DNA from 3 places in the Shewanella sp. MF05913 genome. Region 3 is predicted to be linked to each of the others. Evidence: predicted binding sites of a transcription regulator. Region 3 holds the regulator's gene; each other region holds the start of a gene.

Region 1 (5,578 bases), on a different contig from region 3:
AAACTCCAAACACAATACTAGAAACCAGAGCTAAAATTCTATTCACCGACGAAACATAATTTTTCCAAGGAAGAATGAAATATCCCACCATAAAGCCAAAGCAAACATTCACTAATGAAATTAAGAAAGCTTGAATGGCGCCACCTAATAAACCTAGATCGTCGCCTTGTGCAAAAAAAGAAGCGTTTAAAGCTGTTTCCAAAACCAACATTAGAAATAATAATCCAAATGATTTTAAACTGCTCGAAGGATAATCAGCTTCACGGCGCAGAACATGCATTCGTTTAAATCCCTGCAGATCATCCAAGGCGACAGTGTATTGTTCTTTTAACTGTTTTAACTCCGCCTCGTTTTCTTGATATTCACGATTAATCGTATTGGCGAAGGTCTCAGGAATGGCTGTTAGATCAGCAAGATCTCGTTCGATTGAAATCTCGTTGATTTGCATTTCTTTAGAATTAGCATCTTGTTGAATACGAGCCTTGGCTTGAATAGCTCGCTTTTCAATTTCTTGTTTAAACTGTAGCTCTTGAGCGTCAATACTGGTTGATTCACTAGGAGGCATATCTTGTCGCGCCATACGTTTGGCTACGTTATCCACATCTAACTGAATTGCTAGTTCCTCTGCTGTATCCGCAGGAAACTCTACTGGCTTGTAAACTGATACAATAGTTTTTTTATTAATCCCTTTGAACATCACTATTCTCTATATTATTCAACTATTAGGTTCTTTTCGTTATATAGTCATGACCATACCTTCCATTTATACCAATAGCTGGACAAGGTTTAATCAACAGCCTCTAAATCAATCTTTCTGATGTTTAACAGGTACATATTTCTATCTTTATACTCCTTTTCTAGTAGTTCGACAATAAATCGCTATATTGTTGTTATTTAGATGGTTATGTACACGATATTTAGTGGCTACAGAGAAAGTTTTATTACAAATTATGTCAAGATATTTTTCGTACACAAACGAACGTTCCCCCCTTACTTGAAATTGCTTACATATATCTCTGAACTTGAGAAAATGACGTTAGCTGGCCATGGCCTTTCTCGCACACCCATGTGCTTCAAGGCATCCTGCCTATCAGAGCCAGCTAGCTTTAGAGGGGAGGGGACGCCCCATATGAAGCGTTAGCATTTTCATTCTTTACCATAAAGAGGTGGCTGAAGAACACTCAGACGAAGTTAAAAGTTGGATTTGACCACGTCGCGAAATTATCGCTTTCCAGATAATTTTGATGTGGCGGCTGGGAGATCCAAGAGGGAACAGCCGTTGGTTTCCTCTTGCTCTGGTGTGGGCGAAGCGCCACGACGTTAGTGGCCGCAGGCCATAAGCAAAAAAACACCTGGATCCCGGCTCAAAAACATTGCCGGGAAGACAAATTTAAACTAACCGACCTATATAGATATACTTGAATCAAACTAACGTTTATTCACCTGTCGTGGGCGAAGCATCACGACCTTAATGGCCGTAGGCCATAAAATGAAAATTACCCTTGTGGAATCATCACAGACAACGACTTAGGTTTCACCTCAATACGCATATCATCAGCCTCAAACAGCTCGCCATCAATCACGTACTTAAACTGAGTATCGGTTGTTAAATAGATTTTTTTCGCCTGTTGATGATGAATCGCACTATTTGCAGCGTTTTGGTCTCGACTGCCTGTTAAGCCTGCAAACAATAACTCGGTCATGCTAAGCAATTGTTGTGGCGAGGTGTCACTTGCCTCAATCCAGGTAATGTCGAGTAAACCATCATTAATAATCGGTTCGCCATTACCCTGAGCTAATACGCTGGAAAATGGCGCGGCATTGGCAACCACTAAACTGGTGGTGTCGATAGTGTGGGTTTCACCATCATCGAGCTGTAAGCGTAGCGATAACGATTGATTTTCATCAATGGCTTCCCATAAACCATTTAAATACGCTAACTGACCCATGTCGTTCTTGGTTTCGCGGTCGGCTTTTTGAATCATTTTATGCTCAAACCCTAACCCCACCAGCAGTAACATAATGATGTCGTTACACACTGCGGTATCAATACGTTGGTGATGACCTTGAATTAAAATATCTAACGCCTGCGACACGGGTATTAACTTACTTGTGACACCAAATAAGGTGTGGCTTAACGCATTAGTGGTGCCCATTGGGATAATGCCTAAATAAATATCACTGTCGACCAACACCGAGGCGACCTCGTTAACCGTGCCATCGCCACCACAGGCTATGACGATATCGGCACCTTTTTCTTTAGCTTGTTCGGCTAATTGCACCGCCGATTTATCTTTAGTGGTGTACAACACATTAAGCTGAAAATAGCGCGATAGGGTTTGTTTAATATGATCGGCTTCATCGTGCCATTTACCGCCACCCGACACAGGATTAACTATCAACCAAGCTTGTTTATGGATATTAATTTGCTGCTTTTGATGCATTTTTTCAACGCCCGCTAACTGCCACTTGTTCAAGCGTGCCGTTTGACGAATATCATTAATGCTTTTGAGCACTTCGGTAAACTGACGGTTTTTATCGCGGCACACTAAATACGCGGCTAACACTAATACTGAACGGCCTCGGCCTAAGGCGCAATGCACTACCACATTATTACCTTTGCGTACCTGAGTGTGTAACCAGTTTACGGCTTGATTTAATTGCGCAACGGTTGGCACATTATGGTCTAACACCGGAATATTTAAATACTCGATATTTTCGTCCACTAAGGTCCATTCAAGTGCATCAAACTCGGCGGTCACATCTAAAATAGCCCCTATTTTTTCACGTTTTAATTGCTCAACGTCGCTTGGAAACAAACGGCACGCTAAATACAATTGTTTATCTATCTTTTGAATTGCCGGCACTTTATCGTGCTTTCTTGCCCATGAGTTATACGCCTGACAGCCCATTAAAAACGGCACAAAACTCCAACTGATATACCACGGGATACTGCCATCCTGGCTTTTACGAAAAATCCCCGCGCTATTAAACCAATACGCAGAGCTGACTAGAGCTAAAGACAATGCCACCCAGCCAAACGCCACTTGCAGCACTACATTTGGTAACGCGATGCATAAACACAACGCGATAAAAGTACCAAGGGTGTAATAATATTTAATGTGGATTTGGGTCGGCATAATCGGTCCTCCTGGAGTGAAATAATAAAAAGCGGCACTCATGCCTAATGCATGAGTGCCGTTATATTATTAACAGTCTGGATCTTCGGCTTTCATGCCTTCTTTTACATCTTCACAAGCATCCTCAACTGCATTACCCGCATCTTGAATCATCTCATCGACCTTCTCACCGGCATTTTCGGCTTTGTTATCTGAACATGCTGATAAACCAGCAGTTAATAACACCATAAAACTTGCCATTGTGATTAATTTTAATAATTTCATAATTCATCTCCTTGATGATGGTAAAGACTTAATTGCTGGCAGATGCTTCTACTAGCTACATTAAGATATGCTTAATTAACAATTAAGCCATGTTTATTATTTAGATGGCTGCTGTTTAAATGACTATTGTTTGGATACCTGTTATTTAAATGACTGTTATCGAGGTGATTTACCACGCAGCGCATTCGACACAAGCGAAATTAACAACAACACCACAAAGATAAAGAAAATAAATTTGGCGATCCCTGCGGCTGCACCTGCAATACCGCTAAAACCCAATAGACCTGCAATCACTGCTATCACTAAAAAAATTAATGTCCAGCCCAACATAAAAACCTCCTTGGTATACGGTTTGTCTTAAATGTATTGAATATGCATAAACGATATTAGTACGTGCGATGAACTCTGTATGTCTGTGTTTTGTATACTTCTTATCGTTCGTATGTTTCTCATTGTTCGTATACTAACTAAAGCCAGCATCGTGCCAACTTTCAAAAACAATCATAAGCACCTGAAATTAATAAAATAAAAAGTTATGCGGATTAAAAGGGAAATCAGAAACCCAAACCTACGTAAGCAATTTTTACCGACTATTCGGTAAGAGTTTCAGGCTCAAAGCCTAATGGGAAACCAACAGATGTAAAAAAGGGCTGCCAACAATGGCAACCCTATTTTTTATGATGTTAATTTACGATTTATCGCATCTTTATCTTGGTAATTTAATGGATATAAGCGCCGCTAAAGCGACAAATGCACTCGAGATCCACAAACAGGCTTCTAGACCATATTGTTGATACACCCAGCCCGACAATACCGTACCAATTAAGCGCCCCATAGCATTGGCCATATAATAAAAGCCTACATCGAGTGATACACCATCATGTCCGGCATAGCTGACAATAAGGTAGCTGTGCAGCGATGAATTAATCGCAAACACCGCACCAAACAACAATAAACCGGCGATTAATGACTGTTGAATATAAAAGTCAAAATGTAACGCTAATGCAATGGCTGCTGGGATAAGCAATAAATAACTAGCCCATAAAAAAGCCGAATGCCCTGTTGGCACCTTGCCTTGTTTTTTGCCAGTAAAGTACGGCGCAAATGATTGCACAATACCGTAACCAATCACCCAGCAGGCCATAAAGCCGCCAACCCACCAATGGTCCCACTGAAAGGTAACCGCTAAAAACACTGGCAATGCCACCACAAACCACACGTCGCGGGCACCAAACAAAAACATCCGCGCCGCCGACAGCATATTAATCGCCGAGCTTTTTGAGAACATATCAGTAAATTTAGGCTTGTTTTTAGCTTTACCTAAATCGGCTTTTAAGCTGAATAAACTCATCAACCACACGACTGCCAACATAGCTGCCATGAGTATCACTGCGCCGCGAAACTCAAGTAATGTCAGTAATAACCCACCTAAAAAGAAACCCACCCCTTTTAAGGCATTTTTAGACCCCGTAAGAATCGCGACCCACTGATACAACTTACCCTGAGCATCACCAGGCACCAGCATTTTAATCGCGCTTTTGGCACTCATTTTATTGAGATCTTTGGCAATACCAGACAAGGCCTGCGCCGCCATCACATACACCACGGTAAGCATATCGGCGGGTACAGTTAACATGGCAAGGGCGACAATTTGCAGCCCAAGACCAATGTTCATGGTGTTATTTAACCCCAGCCTTGCACCTAACCAACCGCCAACCAGGTTGGTCACTACGCCAAAGATTTCATAAAACAAAAACAGCATGGCAATGTTAAGCGGGGTGTAACCGAGCTGATGAAAGTACAACACCACCAGCATACGTAGCGCACCATCCGTTAAGGTAAACGCCCAATAATTACCGGTAATAATCAGGTATTGTTTAATCTGCGGCGGCAATGCGCTCAGTGATATCAGCCCCATGCTGGGTTATTCCTTATCTGCTAGGCCAACTTTGCGGGCAAGCTCAGCAGTGCGGTTAGCGTATCCCCACTCATTGTCGTACCACACGTATAATTTCAATTGGGTGTCGTTAACTACCATGGTCGACAAGGCATCAATAATGCTTGAACGTGGATCGGTTTTATAATCAACAGACACTAATGGGCGCTCTTCATAGCCCATAATGTCTTTAAGCTCATTGTCAGCAGCTTGTTTAAGCAATTGATTCACTTCTTGT
Region 2 (5,578 bases), on a different contig from region 3:
TGTTTATAGCATGATGAAAATCTCGATGATAATTTAGCGTAAACATGTGCGGCGACTTTAGGTATAATGCGCCACTGAATTTTTAAATTGATCAAATATCGATAGCAATGACGTAATGTTGATGTAATAGCAGTGGATAAAGTCTGCTCACTACACATTAATATTAAGTCTGTAAGCAATGAGGCAATAATGAGCGACGTTACCACAGCTGAGTTTAACGAAGACGGTAAGTACATTCGTAAAATCAGAAGTTTTGTTTTACGCGAAGGCCGTTTAACCAAAGGGCAATCTCAAGCTATTGAGGCACATTGGCCTGCAATGGGTTTAGATTACACGCCACAACCACTGGATTTAACGCAAGTGTTTGGCCGTGAAGCAGATACCGTTCTTGAAATTGGTTTTGGTATGGGTGCGTCATTAGTGCAAATGGCTAGCGCTGCACCTGAGCAAAATTTTATTGGCATTGAAGTGCATAAGCCTGGTATTGGCGCTTGTTTAGGTGATGCCGGTGACGCCAAAGTGACTAACCTTCGCGTGTATCATCATGATGCGATGGAAGTGTTAGAGCACAGTATTGCTGATGGTTCATTAGCGCGTTTACAGCTATTCTTTCCAGATCCTTGGCACAAAAAGCGTCATCATAAGCGCCGTATAGTGCAATCTGAATTTGTTCAGTTAGTGCGTCGTAAGCTTAAAGTTGGTGGCGTATTTCATATGGCAACTGACTGGGAAAACTACAGCGAGCATATGTTAGAAGTAATGAATGCCGCTGAAGGTTATAAAAACCAATCGACTACTGGTACAGTGGTTGAGCGTCCTGATCATCGCCCGTTAACCAAGTTTGAAGCGCGCGGTCACCGTTTAGGTCATGGCGTTTGGGATATCATGTTTGAGCGTATCGCTTAATTTTAGCAACAGGAGAGTACATCATGGCGCAAAATCGTAGCCGACGTTTACGTAAAAAATTACGAGTCGATGAATTTCAAGAGTTTGGGTTTGACATTAATTGGATATTTGATGAGTCAGTATCAGAAGCCGACATTGATGCATTAGTCGATCAATTCATCAATGAAGTTATCGAACCTCGTCAATTAGGTTTTCACGGTGGTGGGCATAAAGAGTGGGAAGGTATTATTGCTACTCAAGCTATTGGTAAATGTACTGATGAAGACGTTGCCGCCGCGAAAGCATTTTGGCAAAGCAAACCAGTGTCAGGTATCGAAGTCAGTGACTTATACGATATTTGGTGGGGATAAACCAAATTGCTTGAGCAATTATTACTTCAAGAAGCGGTAGACAAAGTCAGGCCGTTATTGGGTAAAGGTAAAGTGGCAGGGTATATTCCTGCCCTTGCCAATGTAGACCCCAATAAAATAGGTATTGCCATTACGACTATCGATGGTACTACCATTGGGGCCGGTGATTACCTCGAACCATTTTCTATTCAAAGTATTTCCAAAGTCTTTAGCCTCACGCTCGCGTTAAATTTGTACACAGAAGATGAAATCTGGAACCGTGTCGGTAAAGAGCCGTCAGGGCATTCATTTAACTCTTTAGTACAGGTGGAGTTAGAGCGAGGTAAACCGCGTAATCCATTTATTAATGCGGGTGCTTTGATCATCGCCGACTTACTGCAAGCGCGTTTAGGTGCACCAAAGCATCGTATGCTAGAAGTGGTCAGACAGTTAAGCCAAAACCCGATTGTGAGCTACGATAAAGTGGTTGCAGATTCTGAATATCAGTTCAGTGCCCGTAATGCCTCTATTGCGTATTTGATGAAATCATTTGGTAATTTTGATGGTGATGTTGATACCGTACTGAAAAGTTATTTTCATTATTGTTCGTTAAAAATGAACTGCGCAGATTTATCTCGGGCGATGTTTTATTTAGCTAATCGAGGCAAAACCTTAAACGGTGATAATTTAGTGTCACCAGTGCAAACTCGGCAGCTTAATGCATTACTGGCCACATCGGGCTTATATGATGGTGCAGGGGAGTTTGCTTATCGTGTTGGTATGCCAGGTAAAAGTGGTGTGGGTGGCGGCATCATTGCGGTAATACCGGGTGATATGTCTATCTGCGTTTGGTCTCCCGAGCTTGATATGAATGGCAACTCGCTTGCCGGCACGGCAATGCTTGAGCACATCAGTCAACAACTAGGCCGTTCTATTTTTTAATAGCCCACCGGTAAATTAATTATTATTGAGATTCGCAAAATAGACTATTTTTTGGTTTATTTTGCGAATACACTGCCGTCATTGAATGTTTACTTGCCTATCTGAATACATCTAAATCGTTTTATCTTCTATAAATTAGTGGGTTACGGAATTGGCACAACTTGTGCTTAGTAATCACTATATCCAGACCAATTACTCATATTCTTATACTAAAAGGGTTTTTATCATGACCAAACAAAAGTTAATTTGTAGTTTAGCGGTAAGTAGCTTGCTGTTTACAGCAGGAGCATGGACACCCGCTATGGCTAAAATGTCACTAAATGATGAAAAGTGTAATGTCACGTTAAACTACGATGTCACCGTGGAACCGACAACTTTACAGGTCAGTGATAATGGCAATGAAAAATACCGTGTTGAATTAGGTCAACTGTATGTTGATGGCAAAAATGTGACCTTAGATGATAAGCAGCAAAAACTGTTAACCCAATACTCAGAAGAGTTATCGCGCCAAGTGCCTGATGTTATCGATTTAGTCGGTGACGTGGTTTCTATCGCTACTCAGGCCGTTAATATGGCGCTGACGCCTGTTTTTGGCGACGCTGCGGGTATGCAAATAGACAAACTCATGGTCGGTATTCAAAAGCGAGTCGATACCATGGCCTATCAGCAAGGTGATAAGTTTTACCTTGGCTCAACAGAAGCCTCAATAGAGAAAACCTTCAATAAAGAGTTTGAGCAAGAAATTGAACAAATGGTAACGAGTTCAATGGGATCGCTAATGATGACCCTGGGCAGTCAAATTATGTCATCAGAAGGTGGTACGTTTGAAGAGAAAATGAATGCATTTTCGCAAAAAATGGACAATGTAGGCACCGATATTGAGAAGCAACTTGAGTCACAGTCTCAAGGGCTTGAAGCGCGAGCTACAACCGTATGCGACAACTTTGCAGCGTTATTAGTGCTTGAAAGCCAAGCGCGAGAAGCCATTCCTGAACTTGCGCCATACACGTTAGCTAAACTCGGTGAAACCACCAAATAAGTTGTTTTATTTAGTCAACCCGTCTCCCTGATATGACACCTGACTTCCCCTGTGCTCTTTTTCAAGACACAGGGGCTTTTTTTATGTGCCTAAAGCCCTCATCTGCCTGTCGTAGCTTAATTTCTTTGTTCTGATAAAAAAATTGTCAATTATAAATATAGAGCCATATAGTGTTTTTTTGTTATACTCACCCAAATTATAAGAAAAAATATACTCTACTTTAGATGCGGTTATGTTTAACGATGACAAAAATGAGTGTCGGATAACAGCTTTTGCGTGTTCTGCCATTTTTTTCAATCTAATTCGATAAATATGACTGAGTTGATGTGAATGTTTAACTCAAATGTGGCAGTTGACTTGCTTATATTTGGGATTCAACAAGCACCTGAATTTTATTAATGTCGTAACCAGTTTAAGGCGACTTCCATGTTAGAACTGTTAGAACCTATCGCAATTTTTACTCACGTTGCACGAGCAGGAAGTTTTAGTGCTGCAGCCAGACGTCTTGGCATTTCTAAATCTAAAGTCAGTACTCAAGTCGCAGATCTTGAACACAAACTTGGTGTACAACTTATTCAACGTACTACACGTAGCTTAAGCCTGACCGAAGCAGGTAATTTACTGTACCTTCAAGGTGAAGAATTACTTCGCGATGCTGAACAAGCCGTTTCAAGTGTGCATAACTTAAATGATGCCACTCGTGGCGTGTTGAAAGTAGGTATTTCACAATCATTTGGTACCATGCATATTATTCCAGCATTGCCAGAATTTATGGCTCGTCACCCAGAGCTTGAATTGCAAGTCAGTCTACTTGACCATAAAGTGGATGTTGTCAGTGAAGGGTTAGATTTATTGTTAACAATGTCTGAGCAACTACCTTTAGGTATGGTTGCTAGACCGCTAATGAAATGTCAGTTTTTGCTTGTTGCATCACCAGGTTATATTGCTCAACATGGAAATATTAGCCGCCCTGAACAGTTGGTTGAACACAATTGCTTGGTGTATCAAGGTGAGTGGCACGAGCACAGCATGTGGCAATTTAAAAAGGGTGAAGATTACTGCGAAATCGGTGTTTCGGGTAACTTCCGTGTTGATAACGCTCCTGCACTTAAATCGGCAGCAGTAAGTGGTTTAGGGATTGTGTATCTTGCCAGTTACTTAATGGAAGATGAAATTGCTCAAGGTACTTTAGTGCCGTTATTACCAGATTGGCAATTAACGCATAATTTACCCTTGCAGGCGGTTTATCCACGTCGTAAGCATTTGGCACCTAAAGTCAGTTCATTTATCGATTTCATTAAAACGCACATCAGTAGCCCACCATATTGGGATGCTAAATTCGAACATTTATACAAACTTCGTAAGTAAAAGTGGAAACATTGTTTACTAAATAAAACAAAGCCGCATATTACCTTGCGGCTTTATTTTTATCTTATATTTATCATATGCTTAAGTTTTTCATTGTTTAGTTATTTAGCGGATAATTAATCAATGGCTTACTGAATATCGGCATGTTTGTTATTGCACTCTGTTCTTATTTAAATACAATGGGAGGTAGTTGATTCAAAATGATTTGAATATGCGTTTTCTGAGAAATGACCCCTTTTCAGTTGAGGCTCAAATCGGCAACCAAGCGAGTTTTGAATCAGTGCTGACAATTGTTTGTTCCAAACTAAAACCATGTCAGCTTTGAAACCATCATCCTAGTTTTTTTGGTTACCCCAGGCATTGATCTGGGGTTATTTTTTTGTGTTTTTTCTCCGTTTAATTCAATTCAATAAAAAATGCAGCAACCTCAGGTTGCTGCATTTTTGATATCGTAAATCAAGATATGGAAGCTTGCTTTACTGGCATATTTTTTACGCCGCTTTTATGTGCTTAATCCATTTGTTGACTTGTTCTTCGAGTACATCGAGCGGCAGTGGACCATTTCGTAACACTACATTATGAAACTCGCGGATATCAAATTTATCCCCAAGCTGCTTTTTCGCCTGTTCGCGTAAGGACAAAATTTTCAGCATACCCACTTTATAAGCGGTCGCTTGAGATGGCATAACAATATGACGCTCTACCATTTTTATCGCATCAGACTCAGCATTTGGCGTGTTTTCAACGTAGTAAGCAATCGCTTGTTCGCGTGTCCATTTTTTAGTGTGAATACCTGTATCAACCACTAGGCGACAGGCGCGCCATAACTCCATTGATAATCGGCCGAAGTCTGAATATGGATCAGCATATAAGCCCATTTCTTTAGGGAAATACTCAGAATACAATCCCCAACCTTCAACATAGGCTGTGTAGCCGTTAAATTTACGAAACTGAGGAATGCCTTGCAGCTCTTGTGCTTTGGCTATTTGCATGT
Region 3 (5,578 bases):
TCGCTATGCTTGACCCATTTATATACAGTTTTTGATGACACACCATATTGTTTGGCGACATCAGATAATAGGCGGTTATGTACCTTAACTTCGCTAATCACTTGATGTTGAAAGTCCATTGGATAGTGTCTCGCAGTTGAAATACTCATCTTATTTATTCCTTAATGCTTTATTTGTATTTGCTTGAACGGGATTCAACTTCATCCCACTGGCTGCAACCAAGATGCGCTAAGAAAAAAATGTTTTGCCGGCATTGTCCAATCAGCTTAGCGACCATGCCATTAACTGATTTGATGTTCTGACCTAGATTCATTTTACTCATCGCTATCTCCTACAAATGACAATGGACTGCTTAAAAATTAAACTACTACTTAGTAGGTATCTTCTCTCTATATGAAAACTGTATGCCAACTTTTTAAATTAATTTAAACCGTTTAAAAACAGTTGCTTGCAGTTGTTATTGTGTTTTGTAATATTGGCTCGTTTGTTTTAATTGGTGCAATTGCACTAATTTGGTGAACTAGCCTTTGGGTGATGGCTGTTTATTGAGAGGCATTATGGCGGTAATTCATGGCAGTAAAAGGTTATGTAAATGACAAAATGAGGACATTACGTTTGTCATTCATATGAGGATAAATAATAGTGCGCCAAGGTTCCTTGAAGACGCGCTTAAAAACTGCTTAAGAGCGTCATTCTCAACGTTAAAGAATAAGTGTACTTTAGTCAGCGCACGACTGAAGAGGGGGAATACCAATCCGCATTAATAGCAATTCCACTAATTATCTGGTCATTCAGCGGGAATTCTGTGTCTTCTAGGCAAGTAATAGAATTGAAGGCATAGTTGCTCTACGTCAAAATGCTATTAAGCAGCATAGAAGGCACAGAAATCCGCCTTGCAGGAGGCACTCAGACCGTTCATTTCTTTGTTGCATCGTCTTAAAAGGGAATAACCATTATTACAACAATGCGCCTCAAACAGAACAGTCTGAGTGACTCTGATTGGTCACATAATTAATGGAAATGGTATAACAAGTGACCACACTGAATGTGTCCAGTGGTTTTTGATTAAGGCATAATGATATATAAGGCATTATATTCACATTTCACGATAAATAATTTACCGTGAAATGTGAGTCGTAATTGATGAATGGTAATTGATGAATAGTGGGCTGTAAGCGGTTAAATAAATTCAGTTTAACTTGAATATCATTGTCAAAAAATACCACGAGAGAGTACAACTTACGTTTGTTAAGTGCTGTTAGATCATCAGCGTGACGCGTTAGCCGCCTTCATCGAATTTATCGTTAATCAAATTACACACCGCATCTAATGCCACTGCTGCGTCTGGACCTGTTGCTGTTACAGTGATCATTTTTCCGATGCCACTTTCCAACATGAGCAGTCCTAATACGCTAGCGGCACTGGCTTGTTTGTCTGCTTGAATTAGGGTGATTTCAGCATCAAAGTCAGCAGCCAGTATTGCTAGCTTTGTGGCTGCTCGTGCATGTAAACCTAATTTATTTGAGATGGTGACTTGGCGCTCAAGCATGGCTAGCACTCCAGATAGGACTAAAGCTGATCTTCACTGATATTTAGCTCTCTGTGGCGGGCGTTGACTGTGTGTTTACTGCCTTGTCTAAATCGCTTAGCGAGTTGGTCGGTGATATAAACTGAGCGATGTTGTCCGCCTGTACAGCCGATGGCGATGGTTAAATAACTGCGATTATTACGCTCTAAATGTGGCATCCAGGTTTCGAATAGATTTTCGATTTGCCAAATAAACTTATTCACCAGAGGCTGACGGCCAAGAAACTCTTGCACAGGCTCATCAAGACCTGTTAATGGTCTTAATTCTATTTCCCAGTGCGGGTTAGGTAAAAAGCGCACGTCGAACATAAAGTCTGCTTCGGTCGGCATACCGTGTTTAAAGCCAAACGATTCAAAATTAATCACTAACTCTTTATCAACACTGCCAAGCAATATTTGTCTTACTTGATCGCTTAGCTCGTAAATATTGAGTGCCGATGTATCGACATAGTGATCAACCATTTTGGCGATAGGTTCGAGTAAGCGGCCTTCTAATTTAATCGCTTCTTGTAATGAAATATGGTTTTTAGATAGCGGGTGTAATCTGCGGGTTTCGCTGTAGCGTTTAAGTAAAACTTTGTCGCTAGAGTTTAAGAAAAAACTGGTAATTTCGGTATCAGGTTGCAGTATTTCAAGTTGTTCTTGAAGCACTTTGCCTTGTTCGGCAATATTGCGCACATCAACACTAATCGCTACGAGGTCATTACTGCCTTTTAACTGAGCCAATAAGGTGCCAATTAGCGGCAATGGCAGGTTATCAACACAGTAATAGCCTAGGTCTTCTAGTACTCTTAATGCTACTGATTTACCTGAGCCTGACCGTCCTGATACGATAACAAGTTTCATGCCGTAATTACCTGATAGAGTTCTGTAGAATCGTGGATTTTACGCAGCTGTTTTAGTACTTGTTTGTCGCTGAGTTTTTGGGCCATCGAAGATAAGGTGCTTAAGTGTTGTTGGCACTGATCTGCAGGAACTAATAATGCAAATAAGATATCGACAGGTTGTTTATCGATGGCATCGAACGAAATGGGTTCTTCGCATTTTACAAAGATCGCAATAGGGTGATCGATTGTCGTTAATCGGCCATGAGGTATTGCAATACCATTACCTATACCTGTGCTACCCATTTTTTCTCTTGCGATAAGGCTTTCAAACACCTCTTGCGAAGACAGGGTCGGGTACTGGGCAGCGACTAAATCGCTGATAAGTTCCAGTACCTTTTTCTTACTGCCCGGTGTGGCACAGGTGGTGCATTCCGGCTGCAGGATGGTACAAAGTTCCATCGTTAGTGTTTTGTATACTTCTCTTTGTGTTTAATTACCTGACGATCGAGCTTATCTATCAGGGCGTCTATTGCTGCATACATGTCTGTATGTTCTGACATTGCAAAAATTTCTCCGCCCTTTAGGCTGACTTTAGCTTCTGCTTTTTGTTGTAATTTTTCTACGTTGAGTACAACGTGAACATTATTGATCTGATCGAAGTGTCGTTCAAGCTTTGAAAACTTTTCCTGAACGTATTCACGTAAAGATTCGGTTATTTCAACATGATGCCCTGATAAATTGATCTGCATTACACTTCTCCATTGTTGAGTGATTTATAAACTCTTACGTTGGTTTGAGGGCGGTATCATCATTGCCTCACGGTATTTTGCAATCGTACGACGAGCAACGTTTATGCCCTGTTCGGCCAATAGTTGAGCCATTTTGCTGTCGCTAAGCGGCTTTTTCTGGTTTTCTGCAGCAACCAACTTTTTAATAAATGCGCGGATTGCTGTCGATGAGCACTCTCCGCCATCATCAGTGCTGACATGGCTAGAGAAAAAGTATTTTAATTCAAACAACCCTCGTGGGGTGTGCATGTATTTTTGAGTGGTCACGCGCGAAATGGTCGATTCATGCATTTCTACGGCTTCAGCAATGTCATTTAATACCATAGGTTTCATGGCTTCTTCGCCATATTCGAAAAAACCTTGTTGGAATTGCACAATGCAATTGGCTACTTTTAACAGGGTATCGTTACGGCTTTCAATGCTTTTGATAAACCATTTAGCTTCTTGCAAATGACCTCGTATAAACTGAGTATCAGATGGGTTTTTACTGCTGCGAGCCATTGCAGCATATTGCTGATTAACACCTATTTTAGGCATGTTATCTGGATTGAGTTCAACAACCCAACGGCCATTCTTTTTAAATACTGTGACATCAGGGATTACGTATTCGTCATCGACGGCAGTAATCAATAAGCCAGGACGCGGATTAAGAGATTGAATTAAGGTAATGGCATCACGTAACTCATCTTCTTTTAAACGCGTTTTACGCATTAATAATCTAAAGTCACGCCCAGCGATTAAATCCAAATAATCTTTGATGAGCATTCGCGCATTTTCAATGTGCGGAGTTGAGTCTGCATATTGTGACAGTTGAATGAGTAAACATTCACTAAGGTCACGTGCAGCAACACCTACGGGGTCAAAATGTTGAATTCGCTTTAACACCGCTTGAACCTCATCAAGCTCAACATTTTCATCGCCCATAGCTTCTAGTATTTCTTCAGTGCTTTGGGTTAGATAGCCGCGTTCATCTATTGCGTCAATGATGGCTGTTGCGATGGCAAGGTCGGTGTCTGAAAATGGCGTTAAGTTTTTTTGCCACTCTAAATGTTCATATAAGCCTTCGGTGGTTTCCCCTTGAAAAGGCATATCATCGTCACGCATGCTGGCACTACCAGACCCTGACATCGGTGAGGCGGTATAGACTTCATCCCAGGTTGTGTCCATGGGCATGTCGTCCATGGTTTCTTTACTGATGGATTCTGTGGTATCGATGGTTGAAGTATCTTTTTCGACACTCACATTACTGTTGTCACTGAAGTCTGTGTCTGATTGATCGCGACTTTCTTTTAAGGGATCTTTAGCTTGAGAAAATTCATCTTCTATTTCAAGCAATGGATTTGAGTCCAGCGCCTGTTGGATTTCTTGCTGTAGCTCCAATGAAGATAATTGCAGCAAGCGGATGGCTTGCTGCAATTGAGGGGTCATAGTGAGATGCTGACCCATTTTAAGTTGGAGTGACGCTTTCATTTACCGCTTATCCCTAGATGATTTCCATAAAAATAACAATCTCGAAAAACTGTAATGGGGTGTCACGTACGTCAATGACATTTCACGCAATTTAGGTATCGTTCAATGGAATGAATTAGATAGGCTAAAAGGCGGATACCCAATCAACTTGAAGATACGTGTTTCAGAGCTTCACCGTGTTTTCAATACTAGGCGCGTTAATGCGGTAATGTAGGCACCTTATAAATTAACGCAACAACGTAGTGGGAACACGGTGAAACTCCCAAGGGGCAAGTTTTACACGCGTTCATGCTGTGTTATTGATTTTGGAAAGGGAACGACCATTAACCGCAATCAATGCCTTGCCTAAACGCGTGTAAATTCTTGCTGAAATCGAGTATCTTCAGGTTGTTTGGGTATATAACCTAACTATAGCTTGAATTGTTCACCTAAGTACACAGCTCGAACTTGTTGATTGCTCAAGATCTCTTCAGGCGTACCTTCGGCAATTAAATTACCTTGGCTTACGATGTAAGCTCTTTCACATACATCGAGTGTTTCGCGAACATTATGGTCGGTAATCAGTACGCCTAATCCACGACTTTTTAGCTGTTGGATAATTTTTTTAATGTCGATAACCGAAATCGGATCAACACCCGCAAAAGGTTCATCAAGCAAAATGAATTTAGGGTTAGCAGCGAGTGCTCGGGCAATTTCGACTCGACGGCGTTCACCGCCAGACAATGACATGCCTTGGCTGTCGCGAATGTGAGTAATGTGAAACTCTTCCAATAAATGCTGGAGCTGTTCAATACGTTCTTCATTACTGAGTTCTTTGCGGGTTTGTAACACCGCCATGATATTGTCGTGCACGGTGAGTTTTCGAAAAATACTGGCTTCTTGTGGTAAATAGCCAATCCCTTTACG

The links. The regulator sigma-54, encoded in region 3, starts transcription at its own class of promoters, with help from an activator protein. The targets are predictions, from matches to a motif close to GTTGGCACGNNNNTNGNNT.
Region 1: AC19MV_RS12285 (DUF1328 domain-containing protein) is a predicted target of sigma-54. The motif match lies at 3,875-3,893, and genes of this name have one in related genera.
Region 2: AC19MV_RS10505 (YggN family protein) is a predicted target of sigma-54. The motif match lies at 2,328-2,346, and genes of this name have one in related genera.

What each region holds. Positions count from the first base shown of each region.
Region 1 covers NZ_JCAYNT010000009.1:66,922-72,499, reverse strand. Annotated here, with positions in the region: gene AC19MV_RS12300 (hypothetical protein) at 1-697, opposite strand, end outside; gene AC19MV_RS12295 (diacylglycerol kinase family protein) at 1,497-3,140, opposite strand; gene AC19MV_RS12290 (hypothetical protein) at 3,210-3,404, opposite strand; gene AC19MV_RS12285 (DUF1328 domain-containing protein) at 3,561-3,734, opposite strand; gene arsJ (organoarsenical effux MFS transporter ArsJ) at 4,111-5,322, opposite strand; gene AC19MV_RS12275 (ArsJ-associated glyceraldehyde-3-phosphate dehydrogenase) at 5,329-5,578, opposite strand, start outside.
Region 2 covers NZ_JCAYNT010000007.1:15,427-21,004, reverse strand. Annotated here, with positions in the region: gene trmB (tRNA (guanosine(46)-N7)-methyltransferase TrmB) at 190-906, shown strand; gene AC19MV_RS10515 (50S ribosome-binding protein YggL) at 930-1,256, shown strand; gene glsB (glutaminase B) at 1,263-2,177, shown strand; gene AC19MV_RS10505 (YggN family protein) at 2,404-3,216, shown strand; gene AC19MV_RS10500 (LysR family transcriptional regulator) at 3,643-4,584, shown strand; gene AC19MV_RS10495 (DUF885 domain-containing protein) at 5,076-5,578, opposite strand, start outside.
Region 3 covers NZ_JCAYNT010000002.1:518,569-524,146, reverse strand. Annotated here, with positions in the region: gene AC19MV_RS05755 (transposase) at 1-149, opposite strand, end outside; gene AC19MV_RS05750 (hypothetical protein) at 170-322, opposite strand; gene AC19MV_RS05745 (HPr family phosphocarrier protein) at 1,280-1,549, opposite strand; gene rapZ (RNase adapter RapZ) at 1,570-2,433, opposite strand; gene ptsN (PTS IIA-like nitrogen regulatory protein PtsN) at 2,430-2,873, opposite strand; gene hpf (ribosome hibernation promoting factor) at 2,876-3,163, opposite strand; gene AC19MV_RS05725 (RNA polymerase factor sigma-54) at 3,188-4,672, opposite strand; gene lptB (LPS export ABC transporter ATP-binding protein) at 5,081-5,578, opposite strand, start outside.